Regions from separate parts of the Yimella lutea genome, predicted to be linked through region 2. Evidence: riboswitches for the same ligand, from Rfam matches in the RefSeq annotation. Region 2 holds a riboswitch; each other region holds the start of a gene.
The links. Region 2 has a riboswitch for thiamine pyrophosphate ahead of FB459_RS00350 (thiamine ABC transporter substrate-binding protein). Riboswitches for the same ligand answer to the same signal wherever they lie in the genome.

Region 1: it holds a riboswitch for thiamine pyrophosphate, as region 2 does, so the genes downstream of both, thiM (hydroxyethylthiazole kinase) here and FB459_RS00350 (thiamine ABC transporter substrate-binding protein) in region 2, are expected to answer to the same signal.
Region 3: it holds a riboswitch for thiamine pyrophosphate, as region 2 does, so the genes downstream of both, thiC (phosphomethylpyrimidine synthase ThiC) here and FB459_RS00350 (thiamine ABC transporter substrate-binding protein) in region 2, are expected to answer to the same signal.

What each region holds. Positions count from the first base shown of each region.
Region 1 covers NZ_VFMO01000001.1:350,846-357,471, forward strand. The annotation lists gene FB459_RS01625 (TenA family protein) at 67-768, opposite strand; gene thiD (bifunctional hydroxymethylpyrimidine kinase/phosphomethylpyrimidine kinase) at 765-1,610, opposite strand; gene thiE (thiamine phosphate synthase) at 1,607-2,254, opposite strand; gene thiM (hydroxyethylthiazole kinase) at 2,251-3,078, opposite strand; TPP riboswitch at 3,070-3,166, opposite strand; gene FB459_RS01645 (cobalt-precorrin-6A reductase) at 4,185-4,943, opposite strand; gene FB459_RS01650 (amidase) at 4,997-6,421, opposite strand; gene FB459_RS01655 (MetQ/NlpA family ABC transporter substrate-binding protein) at 6,607-6,626, shown strand, end outside.
Region 2 covers NZ_VFMO01000001.1:72,859-79,484, reverse strand. The annotation lists gene FB459_RS00380 (DUF4333 domain-containing protein) at 52-360, opposite strand; gene FB459_RS00375 (dihydrolipoamide acetyltransferase family protein) at 433-1,716, opposite strand; gene FB459_RS00370 (alpha-ketoacid dehydrogenase subunit beta) at 1,709-2,740, opposite strand; gene FB459_RS00365 (thiamine pyrophosphate-dependent dehydrogenase E1 component subunit alpha) at 2,737-3,861, opposite strand; gene FB459_RS00360 (Lrp/AsnC family transcriptional regulator) at 3,927-4,451, shown strand; gene FB459_RS00355 (DUF4235 domain-containing protein) at 4,602-4,925, opposite strand; TPP riboswitch at 5,098-5,205, shown strand; gene FB459_RS00350 (thiamine ABC transporter substrate-binding protein) at 5,222-6,286, shown strand; gene FB459_RS00345 (ABC transporter permease) at 6,286-6,626, shown strand, end outside.
Region 3 covers NZ_VFMO01000001.1:2,876,034-2,882,659, forward strand. The annotation lists gene FB459_RS13835 (ATP-grasp domain-containing protein) at 22-1,266, shown strand; gene FB459_RS13840 (acetate--CoA ligase) at 1,447-3,363, opposite strand; gene thiD (bifunctional hydroxymethylpyrimidine kinase/phosphomethylpyrimidine kinase) at 3,441-4,244, opposite strand; TPP riboswitch at 4,278-4,387, shown strand; gene thiC (phosphomethylpyrimidine synthase ThiC) at 4,385-6,085, shown strand; gene FB459_RS13855 (MFS transporter) at 6,082-6,626, shown strand, end outside.

The sequences.
Region 1 (6,626 bases), 280 kb from region 2:
AGGGCGGCGACCAGCTCTCGAAAGATCATGATGAGCGCGCGCCCAAGGGCGCACCGACCAATGACCTCAGATGGGCCAGGTCTCCTGCCGGTGGGCGGCGTCCCAGAACATCCACTCGTACTGGGTGGCGCGGTGGAACGCGGTGTGCATGCGCGCCAGTGTGCCGGGGCTGGCCTGGTCGGCGAGGTGGTCCACGATGTCCCGGGCGGTGTCAGTGGCGGCGGTGAAGTCTGGATCGCCGTAGGTGGCGATCCAGTCCCCGTACGGGTGCGTGCTCAGGTCACCGACGGCGGCCTTCAAACGGGTGCCGACGTCGTCGTAGACCCAGAAGCACGGCAGGATGCCGGCCGCGAGGACCGGGTAGTTTCCCGCTGTCGCGAGGCTCAGCAGGTAGGAGGTGTAGGCAACCGTGGTCGGTGAGGGCTCGGCGGCGGTGAGGTCGGTGACGTGGGTGGCGTGCAGCTGCCGCTCGACCTCGACCACCTCCCGCGCGGCCTGCGCCCAGAATGCCATTTCCTCCGACGCCTGGGCCTGAGCGGCGGCCGCGGCCAGGACCCGGCCGTAGTCGGCCAGGTAGAGCGCGTCCTGGGCGAGGTAGTGCCGGAACGTCTCTTCCGCCAGGGTCGCGTCGCTCAGCTGGTGCAACAAGGGCAGCGCGTCGATCGCCTCGCGGACCCTGGCCGTGCGATGCCACGCCACGGTGCTGAACACGCCAGTGTCGTCGTGGTCGCGAATCGTCTCGGGCATGGAGGTGTGTGGGCTGGTCATCGGTCGCTGTCCTTCCAGTCGTTCTCGTCTTTCCAGATGTCGTGGCAGTGGTGCACGGGGCCGGGTCCGTGGCCGATGTGGAGCGCGTCGGCGGCCCGCAGGGTGCCGGTGAGCCAAGTCTTGGCCTGGCGGGTGGCCTCTAGCAGGGACCCGGTGCGCGGGGCGAGTGCGGCGATCGCGGAGGACAGGGCGCACCCGGTGCCGTGGGTGTTGACCGTGGCTACCCGCGGGCCGGTCAGCAGCTGCTCGCCCGCGTCGTCGAGCCACAGGTCGGTGGCGTGTGCGTCGCCGCCGAGGTGGCCCCCCTTGACCAGCACCCGCGCGGCGCCCAGCTCCCGGAGCGCGATGGCCTGGGCGCGCATGGTGTCGAGGTCTTCGGCGGGGTCGGCGTCGAGCAGCACGGCGGCCTCGGGGACGTTCGGCGTGATGAGGGAGACGTACGGCAGGAGTTGGCGCATCGGCTCGACGGCGTCCTCGGCCAGCAGCCGGGAACCGGCGGTGGACACCATGACGGGGTCGAGGACCACAACCGGCACCGCGTCGGAGCGCTTGTCGAGGAAGGCGAGGACGGTCTCGATGGTGGCCGCGGAGGCGAGCATCCCGATCTTGGCGGCGTCAACCGCCACGTCGTCTACGAGGGTGTCCAGCTGGGCGCGGACGAAGTCCGCGGGGACGACGTGGACACCGGTGACTCCCTGGGTGGACTGGGCGGTCAGTGAGGTGAGCACCGCGGTGCCGTAGGTACCCAGTGCGGAGAAGGTCTTGAGGTCGCCTTGAATACCGGCCCCGCCGGAGGGATCGGAGCCGGCGATCGTCAGCGCGATCGGTGGGCGGGGGTTCACGGTTGCCCGTCCCACGCGGCCCGCAGGCTCGCGGCCGCCACGGCTGGTTCCTCCGCGGCGCACACCGTCGAGACGACCGCCACGCCGGCGGCGCCGCTGTGGCGCAGCATGCCGGTGCGTTTCGTGGTGATGCCGCCGATGGCGACGACCGGCCACGGGCTCGCGGCGGCCACCGCAGCCACCCCGCCCGGGCCGATCGGAGTGCCGTGGTCAGGCTTGGTCGCCGTCGGCCACACCGGTCCAACGCCGAGGTAGTCCAAGACGCCGTCACCGAGCCCGCGTGCTGTGCGAACCTGCTCGATCGTGCTGACCGACAGCCCGACCATGGCGTCCGGCCCGAGCAACTGCCGGGCCTGAGCAGGCGGCATGTCGCGCTGACCGACGTGGACGCCGTCGGCGCCGATGTCCTGAACGAGGTGGACCCGGTCATCGATAATCAGCGGCACCCCGGTCCCCGCCAGCACCTCGCGGACCGCCACGCCGAGGGCGACGAAGTGGGCGTCGGTGGCGCCCGGGTCACGCAACTGCACCACGGTGACTCCGCCCGCGACCGCAGCCTGCACGGTCGCGGGCACCCCCCGTGGGCCGCACAAACCGGTGTCGGTGACCAGGTAGAGGCTGAGGTTCACCGGTCGGCGGGTCACCGGAGCACCACCTTCTCGGTCAGCTCCTGCGGGTTGAGGGTGGCGAGAGAGTCCAGCAGCGCAACGGCGAAGCTCCCCGGCCCGGCGGCACGCTCGGCCGCGACCTCGGCGGCCACGGTGTACGTCGCGGTCGCGGCCGTGGCGGCCAGGAGCGGGTCGTCGGTGGTGGCGGCGAAGGCAGCCATGAGCGCGCCCAGCGCGCACCCACCGCCAGTGACCTGGGTCAACCATCGATGGCCGTTGGCCACCCGCACCAGCCGGGTGCCGTCGGTGAGGTGGTCGACCTCCCCGGAGACCGCGACGATGGTGCCGTGCTCCCGGGCCAGCGCCCGGCCGGCGTCGAGGGCATCCTCGGCGGCGTCGACGCTCTCCGGACCCCGCCCACCGCTGCCCCCACCGGCGAAAGCGAGAATCTCTGAGGGGTTGCCACGGACGAGTGCCGGGGAGGCGTGGGCGAGCAGGTCGACGACAACCCGGCTGCGCCAGGCGAGCCCACCCACCCCGACCGGGTCGAGCACCCACGGGGTGCCGGCCGCCGCGGCGGCACTGACCGCGCCGTGCATCGCAGCCACCGTCGCCTCTTGGGGCGTGCCGAGGTTGACCAGGACCCCGTCGGCGACGGCGGCGAACGGCCCGGCTTCCTCCGGGTTGTCCACCATCGACGGACTGGCGCCGACCGCGAGCAGGACGTTCGCTGTCCACTGAGCGACGACGACGTTGGTCAGGCACTGCACCAGCGGGGCATGCCCGCGCATCGCAGCCAAGGCCTCGCCCACAGCGGCAGCATCGAGTGGGACAGTAGGGACGGAAGAAGGTGCCGACATCGGCGACGTTCCCTTCGCTAGTACGAACTAGATCAGGTTCAACGGGTGTGATCTCAGCCGTACCAGCACGGCACCCCGCGTCATTCACCAGCTTAACATCCGCACCGTTCCCAGCACCGTGCCCTCGCTTCAGCGATCGCAAAAGGGTCGCGCCTCGGACCGTCCGGGCGTGCTGTCACCAGTGCCCGGCTGCGCTACGGCGTTCCTTGGCCGCCGCAGCCCTCACCATGGCGCCTCACCAGACAACGGCTGCGCAACCTTAAAATGTGCAGTCGACTTCGGACACTCGTGCAGTGGACTTCGAAAACTGACAACGAAGTCACAGCACCCCGGAACGACGCGTCCGAATGGGATCCGATCAGCTTTTCCGGACACTTTCCGTCTAGGGTCTAGATGTGCTTGGACAGGTCCTCGGATATGCCCGCATCTCGTCGACGTCACAGAACCTCGACCGTCAACTGAGCGCGATTGGAATGGTCGGGGAACTGTTCACCGGCCATGTGTCCGGCGAGAACAGGGAAGGCCGGGACGGCTCGCCACTGCACTGCGATATTTGCGACGCGGCGACACGATGCTGGTCGCGTCGATGCAGCGGCTCACTCGCTCGTCGACCGTGAGCAGTTGGTCGACGACCTCACCAGCAGTGGCGTAGCGTCGAGTTCGCCAAGTAGCGTCCTACCTTTACGCCGGGCTCGAGCGACCCATTTGCCACATTCCAGCTACAGCTCATCGGAGCCGGAGCCGGAGCCGGAGCCGGAGCCGGAGCCAGCGCCGGGCTGCGCTCGTTGATCCGTGAGTTTGCGAGTAGCCCTACCCACCGATCCGGGCGCGCTGCCGATACTTCTCCTTCTCCTCTTCCGAGAGAGACTCCACAAAGAAAGGAAGTCCTCCCGGCCCCCTCGAACAAGAGACCGATCCCGAAGGAAAGTACAGCAGCAGCGGCTTCGGCTAGGACAGGTTTCGGGCCGCCGTTCAAGTTCCTCGCTCGCGTGGACCTCCACGTTGGAACTCCCTAGAACGACCGGGCGCCACCATCGTTGCAAAAAGAGCACACGACACAATCCGAGCAAGGCCACGCGCATTGCACCGCTGTTGCTCGATGATGATCAGTCCGTGGCTGAGCGTCCGGCGACGATCCGCCCTAGCACGGCCTCGACGCTCGGCTCCTCGACCAGCCCCGACGGCACGTCCGGGCGGCGGACGACGACCACCCGCACGCCGAGTTCGCCGGCCGCGGTGAGTTTGGCGGCGGTGTAGGCACCGCCGGAGTCCTTGCTGAGCAGCACGCCGATGTTGTTGCGCTGCAAGAGTTCTCGCTCCGATTCGAGCGTGTAGGGGCCACGATCGAGCACGACCGTCCATGCCGGCGGCGCGTCGTCGAGCGGCTCGACCACCCGCACCAGCACCGGCATCTCACGCCAAGCGGCGTAGTGCGGCAAGGTCTGCCGACCGGTGCTGAGGAACGGCACGCCGCCGGTGTGCCGCAGGTGGTCCTCGGCTGCCTGCAACGCCTCCTGGTGGTCGTCGACCCACGTCCACGAGTCGGCGTCAGGGTGGTGCGCCCACCCGGGCCGCGCCAACCGCACCGCCGGCACGTCGGCGAGCCGCGACGCCTGCGCCGCATTGGCCGTCATCGCCGTGGCGTAGGGATGGGTGGCATCGACGAGCAACTCGATCTGCTCCGTCTGCAGGTAACGGGCGAGTCCTTCGGCCCCGCCGAACCCGCCCGAACGCACCGGTCCGGCCGGCAGGCGCGGGTGCTGGACGCGTCCGGCGAGCGAGGAGATCAGCGGCACGCCGGCGGCCACCAGGCCGTCGGCGAGCGCTCTCGCCTCGGCCGTCCCGCCAAGAATCAACACGGTCACGCAGACAGTTCTACCGGTCGCTGCACAGTGCCGCACCGGCGCGCCGGCCCCGGCTACTGCTCGGCGCCCGGGAATGCATCCTGGATCCGCTCGAAAGGATGCGCCTGCTCCACCTGCAGTGCGAGCTCGAGCAGCAACCGCTCGGCGCCGTGGGTGGCCGACAGCATCGCGCCCACCGGCAAACCCCGGTCGTCGACCCCCGCCGGCAACGAAATTGCAGGAGCTCCAGACGCATTGGCGAGTGGGGTGAATCCGACGAGGTCAAGCAGACGATCGAAGTGCACCGATGGGTCGACGTCCGGACCGAGGAAACCCAACTCGGGAGTGGGCGCCGTGAGCACCGGAGTGAGCACGACGTCCGGGCCGCGCCGGAACTCCCGGCGGCTCGCAGCACTCGAGGCAAGCAGGCGCGCAAAGTAGAGCGGCGCCTTCGGCAACGAGGCCTTGCCGCGGCGGGCGAGTTCGACGGTAAGCGGCTCGAGTTTGGACGCGTCGAATCCCTTGCCGAACAACTTCTCCCCCTGGCTCGACCCCATGAACGCCAGGAACTGCCAATAGCGCGAGAAGTCGTCGGCGAAGAACTGCGGCACGTTCACCGCGTAGGGCTCGACGGTGTGCCCGAGCGCTTCGAGGGACGCGGCGAAGGTCTCCACCACAGTCCGCACCTGGGGGTCGGTCGCCGGGGCGACCGGCGAGTCGAGCATCAGGCCGATCCGCAGTGGCCGCTCGAGTGGGCGCTCGATGCGGCCAATGGCCGGCAGCGTGCGGTTCTTGTAGGTCTTCTCAGCCTCGGCGTAGAAGCGGGCGACATCGCGCACCGACCGGGCGAGCACCGAGTCGCTGACGATGCGCACCGGCATCTTGCCGGCGTCACCGAGGCGCAGACGTCCACGCGTCGGCTTGAGCCCGACGAGTCCGCAGGCTGCTGCGGGGATGCGCACAGACCCTCCGCCGTCGTTCCCGTGGGCGATGGGCACGACGCCGGACGCCACGAGCGCGGCTGATCCACCGGACGACCCGCCTGCGGAAACATCTGTGTCCCAGGGATTTCGGGTGGTGAAGATGCGCGACTCCGTCGAACAGGTCCACCCGAACTCGGGCATGGTCGTGGTCGCGATCGGGATCAGGCCGGTGGCCAGGTACTGCGCCGCGACGGCGCCGTTCTTCTGGTGCGGGGTGCGCGGGAACGCCGCCGATCCCTCGGTCATCGGCAGGCCGGCCACCGGGATGTTGTCCTTGAACGCCGCCGGCACCCCCGCGAACGCGCCGGTTCGGCTCTCCCCGGCCCGTCGCCGGGCTCGTGCGAAGTCATCGCGCATCAATGCGTCCAGCGTGGGGTTCAACTTTTCGGCGCGCACGATGGCGGCCTCGACCGCGTCGCTCGCCGAGATCGAGCCGGACGCGATCGCTTCGGCAACCCCGGTCGCGTCCAGGTCGCCGAGGGCGTCGTCGGTGAAGGCATGAACTCGCTGTCCCATGCGTCCCTACTATGCAGTAGCCACGGCGTTCCGCGTCGTTATTCGCCTTCCCGTCCGCAGCAAAACCTGGCCCGCCCCGCCGTGACCGCCCTCACAGGCCAAAAATTTGACCAATGGCCTGGCTCTTCCATAGCGTTCTGTTATTCATTGCATAGTTAAGAGTTATATGTTCGAAGGGTTTCGCTGTGCCTGCGTCCGACTCCGC
Region 2 (6,626 bases):
TGAGGAAGGGCCGCACCGAACCGGTGCGGCCCTTCCTCATCGAGCGAAGGATCAGTCCTTCTCGACCGAGTAGTTGACGGTCTTGCCGTTGACCGACTTCACGACAGCCTTGAACTTCTGCTTGGAGCCGGCGACCTCGGCCTCACACTTGACTTCTTCACCGACCTTCGCCTTGAGGTCGTCGTCGCAGTTGACGTCCTTGACTTCCTTGTCGGGGTTGGTCGACTTGATGCGCTGCTCGATCTGCTTCTCGACGTCCTTCTCCTTCACAGCCGGTTCGCTGCTGCACGCGGTGAGCCCGCCGAGGAGAAGGGCACTGGCGAGGGACGCCGCTGCTGCGCGGCCGAGGCGGTTGGTCATGATGATTCTTCCTCCGAGAGATTGAGGTTTGTCCTCGTGGATCCTACGCAGGAATGCGCGCACCGAGGCGGCTCAGCAGTCGGCCAGTAGTCGCACCGGCTGCTCGACCGCATCGGCGGTGAATCGCAGGAATCCGCCGGCTGAACCGCCGTCGCACACGCGGTGATCGAAGGTGAAACCGAGTTGGGTGACCTTGCGGACGGCGAGTTGTCCGTCGACCGCCCATGGCCGATCGATGATGCGTCCGACACCCAGCATCGCTGCCTCGGGGTGGTTGAGGATCGGTGTGGACCCGTCGACTCCCAACACGCCGTAGTTGTTCAGCGTGAAGGTGCCGCCGGTGAGTTCGCCGGGCGACAGGTCGCCGGTGCGGGCGCGAGCAGTCAGGTCGGCCAGCGCCTCGGCCAACCGGCGGGTGGTCATCTCCTGAGCACCGCGCACGACGGGAACGACCAGACCCCGGGGCGACTGGGCCGCGAAGCCGAGATTGACCTGCTTGTGCCGCACGATCGTGTCGCCGTCGACGGACGCATTGAGTTCGGGGAACTGCTGGAGTCCGGCGACGCAGAACCGTGCCAGCAGCGCGAGCAGGCTGATGCCGGACGACTTCAACTGTGCGCGCACGTCCAGCAGTTCGGTGGCATCGACGTCGACCCAGGTGGTGGCGTCCGGGATCTCCCGACGCGAGGTCGACAGCTTATCGGCGATGGCCTTGCAGACGCCGGTCAGCGGGATGCGTTCGTCGCCGTCCGCGGCGACCACGGCCTTCTCGGGCTCGGCGGACTGCATGTTCGTCCTGGCCGAGAGCGCCGACTCGATATCGCTGCGTCGCAACACAGTTCCCGAAGCCGGTCGCAGGGTGCACAGGTCGAGGCCACCGTCGGCGGCGAGCTTGCGCACCAGCGGCGAGATGACCTGCGGGGCACGCTGCTGCGTGAACGCCGACGGCAGGGAGGCTGTGGCGTCCACGCGGGAGCGGTCTGTGGAGCCGTTCAGCGCGCCGCGAGGCGCGCGCCGACGGCGGGTCTGGTCGGCGTGGCCCGTGCCGTACCCGATCAGGACGGCGCCGGAACCATCGTCGCCTTCCTCGCCCTGCACGGCCTCTGTGGCAGGGGCGTTGTCGGAGACCGTGATCAGCGGGGTGCCGACCTTGACGACATCACCGGTGCTCCCGTGGCGAGTGGCGACCCGCCCGGCGTAAGGGATGGGTACCTCGACCGTGGCTTTGGCGGTCTCGACGACCACGACGTTCTGGTCGGTCGACACCTCTGCCTGGTCCTCGACCAGCCACTCCACGATCTCGGCCTCGGTGAGTCCTTCGCCGAGGTCGGGCAGATTGAAGACGCGCTCAGCCACGGTTGTCACCGACGAACGGCTCGTCGTCCCACTGCAATCGGTCGATCGCATCGAGGATGCGGTCGACACCGGGCAGGTAGGTGTGCTCCAGCATCGGCGCCGGATACGGAAGCGGCAACCCGCTGACCCGCAGCACCGGGGCGGCCAGGGAGTGGAAGCAGCGTTCGGCGATCCGAGAGGCCAATTCGCCTGCGACGCCGGCAAATCCCTGCGCTTCGCTGACCACCACGCAGCGTCCGGTACGCCGCACCGACTCCATGACCGACTTGTCGTCCAACGGGACGATGCTGCGCAGATCGACGACCTCGACGTCGTAACCCTCTTCGGCGGCTGCTTCGGCCGCTTTCAGCGACACCGGCAGCGAGGGACCGTAGGCCACCAGGGTGACCTCCTTGCCAGGCCGGCGCACGGCGGCCTGACCGACAGGCGCCGAGGGAGTCTCGGTGTCGACGTCCGCCTTGCTCCAGTAGAGGACCTTCGGCTCCATGAAGATCACCGGGTCGGGATCGGCGATCGCCTCGCGCAGCATCCAGTACGCGTCCTGCGGCGTGGCCGGGGTGTAGACCTTCAGGCCGGGCGTGTGCGCGTAGTAGCCCTCGGAGGAGTCGCAGTGGTGCTCCACCCCACCGATGCCGCCGGCGTAGGGCACCCGGATGACCATCGGCAGCGTGACATTGCCGGCGGTGCGGTTGTGCATTTTCGCGACATGAGAAGCGATCTGTTCGAACGCCGGGTAGGCGAACGCGTCGAACTGCATCTCGACCACGGGCCGAAAACCGTTGTAACACAGGCCGATCGCGAACCCGACGATGCCGGACTCAGCCAACGGCGTGTCGAAGCAGCGGTCCTCGCCGAAGTCGCGGGTCAACCCGTCGGTGATGCGGAAGACGCCGCCGAGGGTGCCGACGTCCTCACCGAAGACCAGGACGTCGTCGTTCTCGGTCATCGCATCGCGCAGCGCCTGGTTGATTGCCTTCGCGAAGGTCAGCGAGCTGGTGCGGACAGGAGCGTCGATGGTGGTCATCGGGTCACCTCGTCGGCGGCCTGCAGTTCGCGGACGACCATGGCGCGGGCGTCCTCAACCTGAGGCGTCGCGGACTGGAAAACGTTGTCGAACAAGGACATCGGGTCGACAACGGGGTCGGCGTTCATGCGGTCTCGCAGGTCGGACGCCAACGCTTCGGCCTCCTGGCGGACCGCGTTGGCCTGGTCGTCGTTGAGCAGACCGCGTGAACGCAAGTACGCCTCGAGACGTGCGATCGGGTCACGGTCGAGCCAGGCGCAGACCTCGTCGCCGGAGCGGTAGCGGGTCGCGTCGTCGGCGTTGGTGTGTGCGTCCATGCGGTAGGTGTGCGCCTCGACGAGGAACGGACCCTTGCCGCTGCGGCAGTGCTCGAGCGCCGCGTCCATGACGGCGAGCACCGCGGCCGGGTCGTTGCCGTCGACCTGCTCGCTGGCCACGCCGTAGCCAATTCCCTTGTACGCCAACGACGGTGCCTTCGTCTGCTTGGCGAGCGGGACGCTGATCGCGTACTTGTTGTTCTGCACGAAGAAGATCGCGGGCGCATCGAAGACCGCCGCGAAGTTCAGCGCCTCGTGGAAATCGCCCTCGCTGGTCGCACCGTCGCCGATGAAGCCGAGCGCGACGGAGTCCTCACCGCGACGCTTGAGGCCGTAGGCCGTGCCGGCCGCGTGCACCAGCTGCGTCGCCAGCGGAGTGCACTGGGCGGCCGTGCGGTGCGTCATCGGCTCGTACCCGCAGTGCGCGCTGCCGCGCAGCAGGGTCAGCACCTCGACCGGGTCGATGCCGCGGCTCACCAGAGCCATCGACTCGCGATAGGTCGGGAACATCCAGTCGCGCTCGGTGAGCGCACGGACCGCAGCGACCTGGCAGGCCTCCTGACCACGCGAGGACGGATAGACCGCCAGCCGACCCTGTTTGGTCAGAGCGGTCGCCTGCAGATCGAAGCGGCGTCCGATCACCATGTGCCGCCAGACGTCCTGGAGCCGGTCGGCGTCCGGCATGACATAGGGACGACGGGTGCCGGTCTGGGTGACCTCGGCGCCAGTCGGGTCGATCAGCTGCACCGGTCGGGCGGAGGGCAGGAGGTCCTCGATCGCCGGATCATGGACTGTGGTCTGCATCACACTATCGTCGCTATCCGGGCCTACTGGCTCAAGTTCGGCGCAAAGGAGTGGATGATCGGCGCATGAATGCCGAAGATGAGATCAATTCGTCCAGTCGTGATGCACGCTCCGCACCGACGGCTGGACGATCGGCAGCGGCCCTGGACGTGGTGGATCGACGCATCCTGGCGGCGTTGCGCGAGGATTCCCGGCTGTCCGTGCGAGCGCTTGCCGAGAAGCTGCATCTGAGTCGGGCCGGGGCCTACGCGCGCATCGAGCGGTTGCGCGAACGAGGAGTGATCACCGGCTTCACGATCGCCATCGATCCGGCGGCGGCCGGCCTGACCACCACGGCGTACGTGGCGATCAACATCGAGCAGAACACCTGGCGCCGGGTCAGCGACGAACTCGCGACGTTGCCCTATCTGGACACCATCTCGCTCATGGGTTCGGACTTCGACGTCCTCGTCCAGGTGCACGCGCCCGACAATGCCTCGCTGCGCACGCTCGTCCTCGAACGCATCCAGGCCATCCCGGGCGTCCTGGGCACCCGCACCTGGCTGGTGTTCGACGAGTCCCGTGGGGTCGGGACTCCGTGGCAGGCGTGAGCACATGGCTGTGCCTCCCGCTGCGGGCGGGGGATTCCGCGGCGGGAGGCACATGTCAAGCTGCGTGGATCACGACTGGCCGCGCCGGCGGCACCCGTCGCGGCCCGGGCGGCCAGAAGCGACCCGGTTGGCCGGACGTGAGGCTGATGGTCAGGCCTTCTTGGCGGCCTTCTTCGTTGCCTTCTCCAGCGCCTTCTGGTGCTCCTTGACGACGACCTGCGGCGGGTGACCGGCGGTCTTGGTCCAGACGTCGGCGGCCTTGCGCTCACCCAGCGCGCGCACACCCTGCGCGACGGCGGCGGCGAGCAGGACGAAGAGCGCGGTCTCCTTGGCGGAGTAGTTCGGGTCGTGCTTGCCGACCGGCGCCGGCTGTCCGGTGACTGCGTGCCAACCCTGGTTGGTGACCTTGTTGGCGATCTGAGTTGCCGCCACACCGGCCGCAGCCGAGACGATCTTCCACACCACAGAGCCCATGAGTTCCTCCAAGTCAGCGGCCGTCACCGGCCGGTCGGGTCGATTTGTCTGTTCAGAGCCTGCCATGTTTCGCCCGGCCCGCACGTTTGCGCGCCCGATGATTCGGGCTGTGATCCCGGCCGCATGGAACGGCCGCCGACAAGACGCCGGAGAGACGGTGTAGCGTCCGATACGGAAACGACAGGGGAGCGCACGGTGCGCTGAGAGTGCGGCGATCGGGCCGCAGACCCTCGAACCTGATCCGGTTAGTACCGGTGTAGGAAGTCGAGCCCCTCCTTGCATCCGAGGAGGATCAGTTGTTCCGGAGAACCTTCACCACCGCGTGCTGCGGCACCCTCGCCCTGGCCATCGCCGGCTGCTCGACCACCGGCGACGACAAGCCCGCAGCGACATCGTCCGGCAAGGTCACGACCGTCAAGCTCGTCACTCACGAGTCGTTCGTGATCCCCAAGGACGTGCAGGCCGAGTTCACCAAGACCACGGGATACCAACTGCAGGTGCTCGCCTCCGGGGACGCGGGCAAGCTCGCCAACTCGGTCGTGCTCGCCAAGGGCAACCCGACGGGCGACGTCGTGTTCGGCATCGACAACACCTTCGCTTCCCGGGTCGTCGGCTCCGGTGCGCTCGCCGCCAACGAACCGAAGGCGCTCCCGAAGAGCGCATCGAAGTACGCGTTGCCCGGCGAAGCCGCGCATTCGCTCGCGCCGATCGACTTCGGTGACGTGTGCGTCAACGTCGACGACGCCTGGTTCGCCGCGAAGAAGAAGGCGAAGCCGCAAAGCCTGGACGACCTCACCAAGCCCGAGTACAAGGACCTCTTCGTCACGCCCGGTGCCGCGACGTCCTCGCCCGGTATGGCCTTCCTGCTCGCCACTGTCGCGAAGTACGGCGACGACGGTTGGCAGGACTACTGGAAGAAGCTCAAGGCGAACGGCGTGAAGGTCACCAGCGGTTGGAGCGACGCGTGGGGCGTCGACTACACCGCCGGCGGCGGCAAGGGGACGCGTCCGATCGTGTTGTCGTACAACACTTCTCCCGCCGACACGATCAAGGACGGCAAGCCGACGACATCCGCCATGACGGACTCCTGCTTCCGGCAGGTCGAGTACGCCGGCGTGCTGAAGGGCGCGAAGAACGAGCCCGGCGCGAAGGCGTTCATCGACTTCATGCTCGGCAAGAAGTTCCAGGCGTCGATGCCGAAGAACATGTACGTCTTCCCGGTCGATGACCAGGTGAAGCTGCCCGACGCCTGGCAGACCGCGGTCAAGGTGCCGGACAAGCCGTTGCAGGTCGACCCCACGAAGATCACGAAGAACCGGGACGACTGGCTGCGCCGCTGGCAGGACGCCGTCTCCGGGTGATGCGTACTCGCCTCGGGCGATCGCTCGTTCCGGCGCTCGCAGCACTGATCCCGCTGGCCTTCCTGGCGGTGTTCTTCCTGCTGCCCGTGTCGGCGATGGTCGCCCGAGGCCTGCACCTCGACGGGCAATGGTCCTTGGACGCGGTACGTGACGTCCTGACGCGGCCACGCACCCGCCGCGTCGTCTGGTTCACGGTGTGGATCAGCTCGCTCGCGACGCTCATCACCGTGCTGCTCGGCGTGCCGATCGCGTACGTCACCTACCGGCTGAAACTGCCGCTGACGGGGCTGGTGCGCGGGCTGCTGGTGATGCCCTTCGTGCTGCCGACCGTCGTGGTCGG
Region 3 (6,626 bases), 2.8 Mb from region 2:
AACAGCTGATCGTCACCTTCGGTGACGGCACCGGCCTCCTCCCCCAGCGGCGACGACCTCACCGTCGTCCGCGCGACCTACGAAGCGCCTGTGCAGTCGGTGATGGATGAGTTGGCAGGGTGGCGACACGTGCTCAACAACCCGCCCGCTCACGTGCTCGCTGCGGTCGACAGCTTCGACCCGGAGGGCACCGCGCTGGTGCTCAACGCGGCTCCGACGGCGAGTGACGCGAAGGTCTTCGGACGCGACGTCATCGGCGGCAGATCGCTGGCCGACGAGTCGCTCGAGGACAAGACGTTGTGCGGCGCCATCTTCGAGGCTGCCGGTCTCCGGACACCTCCCGAGGAGGTGGTCCCCGCGGACTCGAAATCGCTGCGCGGCAGCGTTCTTCGTCTGGACCGCGGCGCCGGCGTGGTGATTTCGGCGGACGCGTCGCAGGGCATGAACGGCGGCGCCGCCAAAGTGTGGTGGGTGCGTCCTGGGACCGACCCGTCAACCGTCTTCCGCGAGGTGGCCGCAGCCGGCGAGCGCGCGCGGGTGATGCCTTTCCTGGAGGGTCAGCCCTGCAGCATTCACGGCATCGTCACCGACCGGGGCGTGCTCGTGCTGCGGCCGGTGGAGCTGTGCATGTTGCGCCCAGCGGGCGGGCACCGATTCGTGCAAGCCGGCATTTCCACGTGGTGGGATCCGACCTCGACGCAGCGCGACGAGATGCGCACCGCTGCACGACGCGTCGGTGAGGCGCTTGCCGGAGAACACCGCTACCGCGGCGCGTTCGGCATCGACGGCATCCTCACGGCCGACGGTTTCCGTCCGCATGAGCTCAACCCCCGCTTCTCCGGCGGCATCAACACCATCAACAAGGGCACGGCCGACGTGCCACTCAACCTCCTCGACCAGACCGTCCGCTCCGGCGCGAACCTCGACGTCGAGCTAGACGCCGTCGAGACCGAGCTGCTCGACGCAGCCGACGCGAACCGCGCCGGCTCCGCCTATCTGGCGACGGACGCGGTGACGCCACAGGCGACGACCGCGATGTTCGTGTGCGGCACCCCCGATGATCTACGCCCCTGCGACGACGACGCCACCGCTGTCGGCACCGTCGAGCTCGGACCCGCAGCGATGGGCGCGTTGGTGCGGTTCACTCCCATCGACTTCGCGCACGGCGAGCGGATGACACCGTGGGCCGCAGCCGCACTCGACCTCGCAGATCGGTTGTGGCACACCGGATTCGGCCCGATGGAGCAACCGCGCGAGGTTCGCTGACTCACAATTGCGTTGCCGTTCGGCGCCCGCACCGCGCAGTGCACGGGCCCGCAGTGCACGGGTGATCTTCGCCGACCCCGAGGGCAACGAGAGGATCGCTCCGACCCGACCGTCCGGGCGGTGACCTGCGTCTTCACCCGAGGTACGGCTCGCTCCGCGACCATAACCCTGCGAAGTGCCTTAACCCTGCGAAGTGCCTTGTCGCCCGAGGCTTTTCGCGAGGGCGTCGAGCACGGAAGGGTCCTCGATGGTCGAGGGCACCTGCGCGTCCTGGCCGTCGGCCATCTGGCGCATCGTCTTGCGAAGGATCTTGCCCGACCGGGTCTTGGGCAGTGCGGCGACGACGTCGACCTGCTGCAGGGTGGCGATGGCGCCGACCTCCTCGCGCACCCGCTGTCCGAGCTCGGTGCGCAACTGTGCGAGCCCGGCATCGTCGAGGTTGGCCCACTTGTCGCCGGCCTTCAACACGACCAGCGCCCGCGGCACCTGACCCTTCAACGGATCGGCAACACCGATCACCGCACACTCCGCGACCGCGGGGTGGCCGGCCAGCGCCGCTTCGATGCCGCCGGTGGAGAGCCGGTGCCCGGCCACGTTGAGCACGTCGTCGGTACGGCCGAGCACGAACAGGTAGCCGTCGTCGTCGATGTAGCCGCCGTCGCCGGTGAGGTAGTAGCCCGGGTAGGCCGACAGGTACGACGACTCGTACCGGGCGTCGTCTTGCCAGAGTGTCGGGAGTGTGCCGGGCGGGAGCGGCAGCTTGATGCAGACCGCGCCCTCGGTGCCCGGCGGCACCTGTTCACCCATCGAGTCGAGGATCTGCACGTCGTAGCCGGGGGTCGGCACCGCCGCTGATCCCGGCTTGATCGGCAACTGCTCGAGCCCCATCTGGTTGGACGCGATCGGCCAGCCGGTCTCGGTCTGCCACCAGTTGTCGACCACAGGCACCCTGAGCTTGTCGGTGGCCCACTGCCAGGTGTCGGGGTCGAGACGTTCGCCGGCCATGAAGAGGGTGCGGAACGACGACAGGTCGTGGCCTGCCATCAACGCCGCATCCGGGTCTTCCTTCTTGATCGCCCGGAAGGCGGTCGGCGCGGTGAACAACGCCTTCACGCTGTATTCGGCGATGACCCGCCAGAAGGTCGAAGCGTCTGGTGTACCAACGGGTTTGCCCTCGAACACGATCGTCGTGCAGCCGGCGATGAGGGGTCCGTAGACGATGTAGGAGTGACCGACGACCCAACCCACGTCGGACGCGGTGAACCATACGTCACCCGGTTCCATGCCGTAGACGTTCGTCATCGACCACTGCAGCGCAACCTGGTATCCACCGTGATCGCGCACGATGCCCTTCGGCTTGCCGGTCGTGCCGGAGGTGTACAGCACGTAGAGGGGGTCGGTTGCCGCGACCGTCTCACAGCCCGCCGGCTCGACGGCGCCCGGTTTCATCGCCGTCGCCCAATCGATGTCGCGCTCCCCCGTCTCGGCCTGGAGTTGCGGACGCTGCACCAGCAGTACGCGATCGGGCTTGTGCTCGGCGCGCTCGATCGCCTCATCGACCATCGGCTTGTACGGGATGACGCGGGTCCGCTCCACGCCGCACGACGCGGTGACGACGACCTTGGGCCGCGCGTCGTCGATGCGGGCGGCGAGCTCGGCCGGCGCAAAACCGCCGAACACGACCGAGTGCACCGCACCGATCCGGGCGCAGGCCAGCATCGTGATCACCGCTTCGGGAATCATCGGCAGGTACACGACCACACGATCGCCCTTGCCCACACCGAGCGCCTTCAGCACCCCGGCCGCCCGCCCGACCAGATCGAGCAGCTCGGCGTAGCTGTAGCTGCACCGGCCCTCGGTGACCGGGCTGTCGTAGATCAACGCCGTCTGGTCGGCCCGGCCCTCGATCACGTGGCGATCGAGCGCGTTGTAACAGATGTTGGTCTGCGCGCCGGGGTACCACCGGTAGAACGGAGGGTTCGTGTCGTCGAGCGCCTGGGTCGGCTTCTTGAACCAGTGCACTGCCGATGCCGCGTCCAGCCAGAAGCCCTCGGGGTCGGCCATGCTGCGCTGATACTCGTCGCTGTAAGCACCCATGGCGCGAGTGTGTCATCGGCCACACTCCGGCCGCTGCGACTCGCGCCGGACGGCCTGAATCGGTCGCTCAGCGGCGGTCACCACCATCGGTGGAAGTGGTGCACCGGCCCGTGACCGGCGCCGATCTCGAGCGAGTCGGCCGCGCGCAGCGCGTCGGTCAGCCAGCCCTTTGCGTCGGTCACAGTGGTGTGCCAGTCGGGCCGCTGCGGACGCAGGGCGACCAGTGCGGACGACAAGCTGCAGCCCGTGCCGTGCGTGTTGGACGTGGGGATGCGCGGGGCTGCGAACCGTTCGAAGCCGTGTGCGTCGACCCACAGGTCGACCGCGTCGCCGTCGAGGTGGCCCCCCTTGATGAGCACCGCGGGCGCACCGAGGTCGAGCAGGCTCCTGGCTTGATCGCGCATCCCCCGCTCGTCGGTCGCAACAGGGGTGGCGGTCAATGCGGCGGCCTCCGACAGGTTCGGTGTCACGACGCTGACAACGGACAGCAGGTCACGTAGGGCAGACGTCACCGACGCGTCACCGAAGCGGTCTCCGGAGGTTGCGACCAGCACCGGATCGAGCACGATCGGCACCCCGCGATCACGCATGTGCAGGAGCGTCGGGCGGATCACCTCAGCGACCCCCGCTGAGCCCAGAACACCGATCTTCACACCGTCGACACGCACGTCACTCGTCACTGAATCAAGCTGTGCCGCAACGAATTCCGAATCGATTGGTAACACCTTCTGCACACCGATCGTGTTCTGCGCAGTCAGTGCCGTGAGAACGCTCATGCCGTACGCACCGAGTGCGCCGAAGGTCTTCAGATCTGCCTGAATTCCCGCACCTCCACTCGGGTCACTGCCGGCGATCGAGACGACGGCTGGCGGACGGACCATGTGCGACACCGTAAGTGACATGGGTTACGGTGGCGACACCCACACGGGAGCCCTCGGCAGAGGGCTGAGATCGAGCTGACGCCGCTCGGACCGTCCGAACCTGCCCGGGTCATTCCGGCGAAGGAAGTGAGGAGATCTCGATGTCCGAGATTCATCCCAAGCACCGCCTCCACCACCTCGTCGACGGCGACATCTGCGTGCCCGTCACCGCGATCAGCCTCGACGAATCCCCCGACGGCACAACGAATCCCGATGTGCATGTCTACCGCACCGCGGGCCCCGGCAGCGATCCTGCCGTCGGCCTACCCGCCACTCGTTCCGGCTGGATCCAAAGCCGCGACGATGTCGAGACCTACGAGGGTCGCGAACGCACCCTGCAGGACGACGGACGCTCCGCCGTCCGTCGCGGCAAAGCTTCCGACGAATGGCGCGGTGAGCGACGAAATCCGTTGCGCGCCAAGCCTGGTCGCACCGTCACCCAGATGCACTACGCGCGTCAGGGCAAAGTGACGGCCGAGATGCGCTACGTCGCGCTGCGCGAGAACGTCGACGTCTCAGTCGTTCGCGAGGAGTTGGCGGCGGGTCGCGCGATCATCCCGTCCAACATCAATCATCCGGAGTCGGAGCCGATGATCATCGGCCGCCGGTTCCTCACCAAGGTGAACGCGAACATCGGCAACTCGGCGGTCACCTCCTCCATCGAGGAAGAGGTCTCCAAGCTCAGCGGGGCGACGCGCTGGGGCGCCGACACGGTCATGGACCTGTCGACCGGCGACGACATCCACACCACCCGCGAGTGGATCGTCCGCAACTCCCCCGTGCCGATCGGCACGGTGCCGATCTACCAGGCCCTGGAGAAGGTCGACGGGCGCGCCGAGGCCCTCACCTGGGAGATCTTCCGCGACACCGTGATCGAGCAGGCCGAACAGGGGGTCGACTACATGACGATCCACGCCGGGGTGCTCCTGCGGTACGTCCCGCTCACCGCCGAACGCGTGACCGGAATCGTCAGTCGTGGCGGGTCGATCATGGCCGGCTGGTGCCTGGCACACCACGAGGAGTCGTTCCTCTACACCCACTTCGACGAGCTGTGCGAGATCTTCGCCCAGTACGACATCGCATTCAGCCTCGGCGACGGACTGCGTCCCGGATCGGTCGCCGATGCGAACGACGAGGCCCAGTTTTCCGAACTGCGCACCCTGGCCGAACTCACCGAGCGCGCCTGGGAGTACGACGTGCAGGTGATGGTCGAGGGCCCGGGACACGTGCCCCTGCACCTCGTGCCGGAAAACGTTGAACTGCAACAGGACTGGTGCCACGGAGCGCCGTTCTACACGCTCGGTCCGCTGGTCACCGACATCGCGCCGGGGTACGACCACATCACCTCCGCGATCGGTGCCGCAGTCATCGCCCAGCACGGCACGGCGATGCTGTGCTACGTCACCCCCAAGGAGCACCTGGGCTTGCCCAACCGAGATGACGTGAAGACCGGGGTCATCACCTACAAGATCGCGGCGCACGCGGCCGATGTCGCCAAGGGACACCCCGGAGCGCGCGTGCGCGACGACGCCTTGTCGAAGGCACGCTTCGAGTTCCGCTGGCACGACCAGTTCGCGCTCTCGCTCGACCCCGACACAGCGATCGCCTTCCATGACCAGACGCTGCCGGCCGAAGGCGCCAAGACGGCGCACTTCTGCTCGATGTGCGGACCGAAGTTCTGCTCGATGCGGATCAGCCAGGACATCCGGGATCAACACAAGTCGGCAATGGCTGGGATGCGGGAGAAGTCGCGCGAGTTCATCGAGCTCGGCGCCAGCGTCTACGTCGACGCGGCCCAGTGAGCGCAGCGGCCACCGACCGCGAACACACCGACACCCTCTCCCCGCAGGGCCGCGCCGCCCTGCGGGGCGGAGTGGCCGGCAATTTCGTGGATCAGGTCCACATCTTCCTGCCCCTCGTCGCGCTGGCCCCTGCCCTTCCGGCCATCACCGGCCCGCACGGTGGCACTGCCGGCGCGACGATCGTCGTGATGGCGATGCTGCTGGGACGACCCGTGGGTGGCGTCGTCTTCGGCCGGCTCAGCGACCGGTTCGGACGTACCCGAACCGCGACCGTGGCGATCGGTGGAACCGCCACGTGCACCCTCGGTATCGCGGTGACCCCCACCCATGAGGTCATCGGCGCGGCGGCGATCTGGTGGATCCTGGCGATGCGCTTCCTGGGTGGCGTGTTCATCGCCGGTGAGTACTCGGCCGCCATCCCGCTGGCGATGGAATGGTCGCGTCCGCGCCTGCGCGGTCTCTACTCAGGGCTGATCATGTCGATGGCACCGTGGGCGCAGGCGACGATCGCCTTCACCACCTGGGCGCTGCTGTCGCTGCT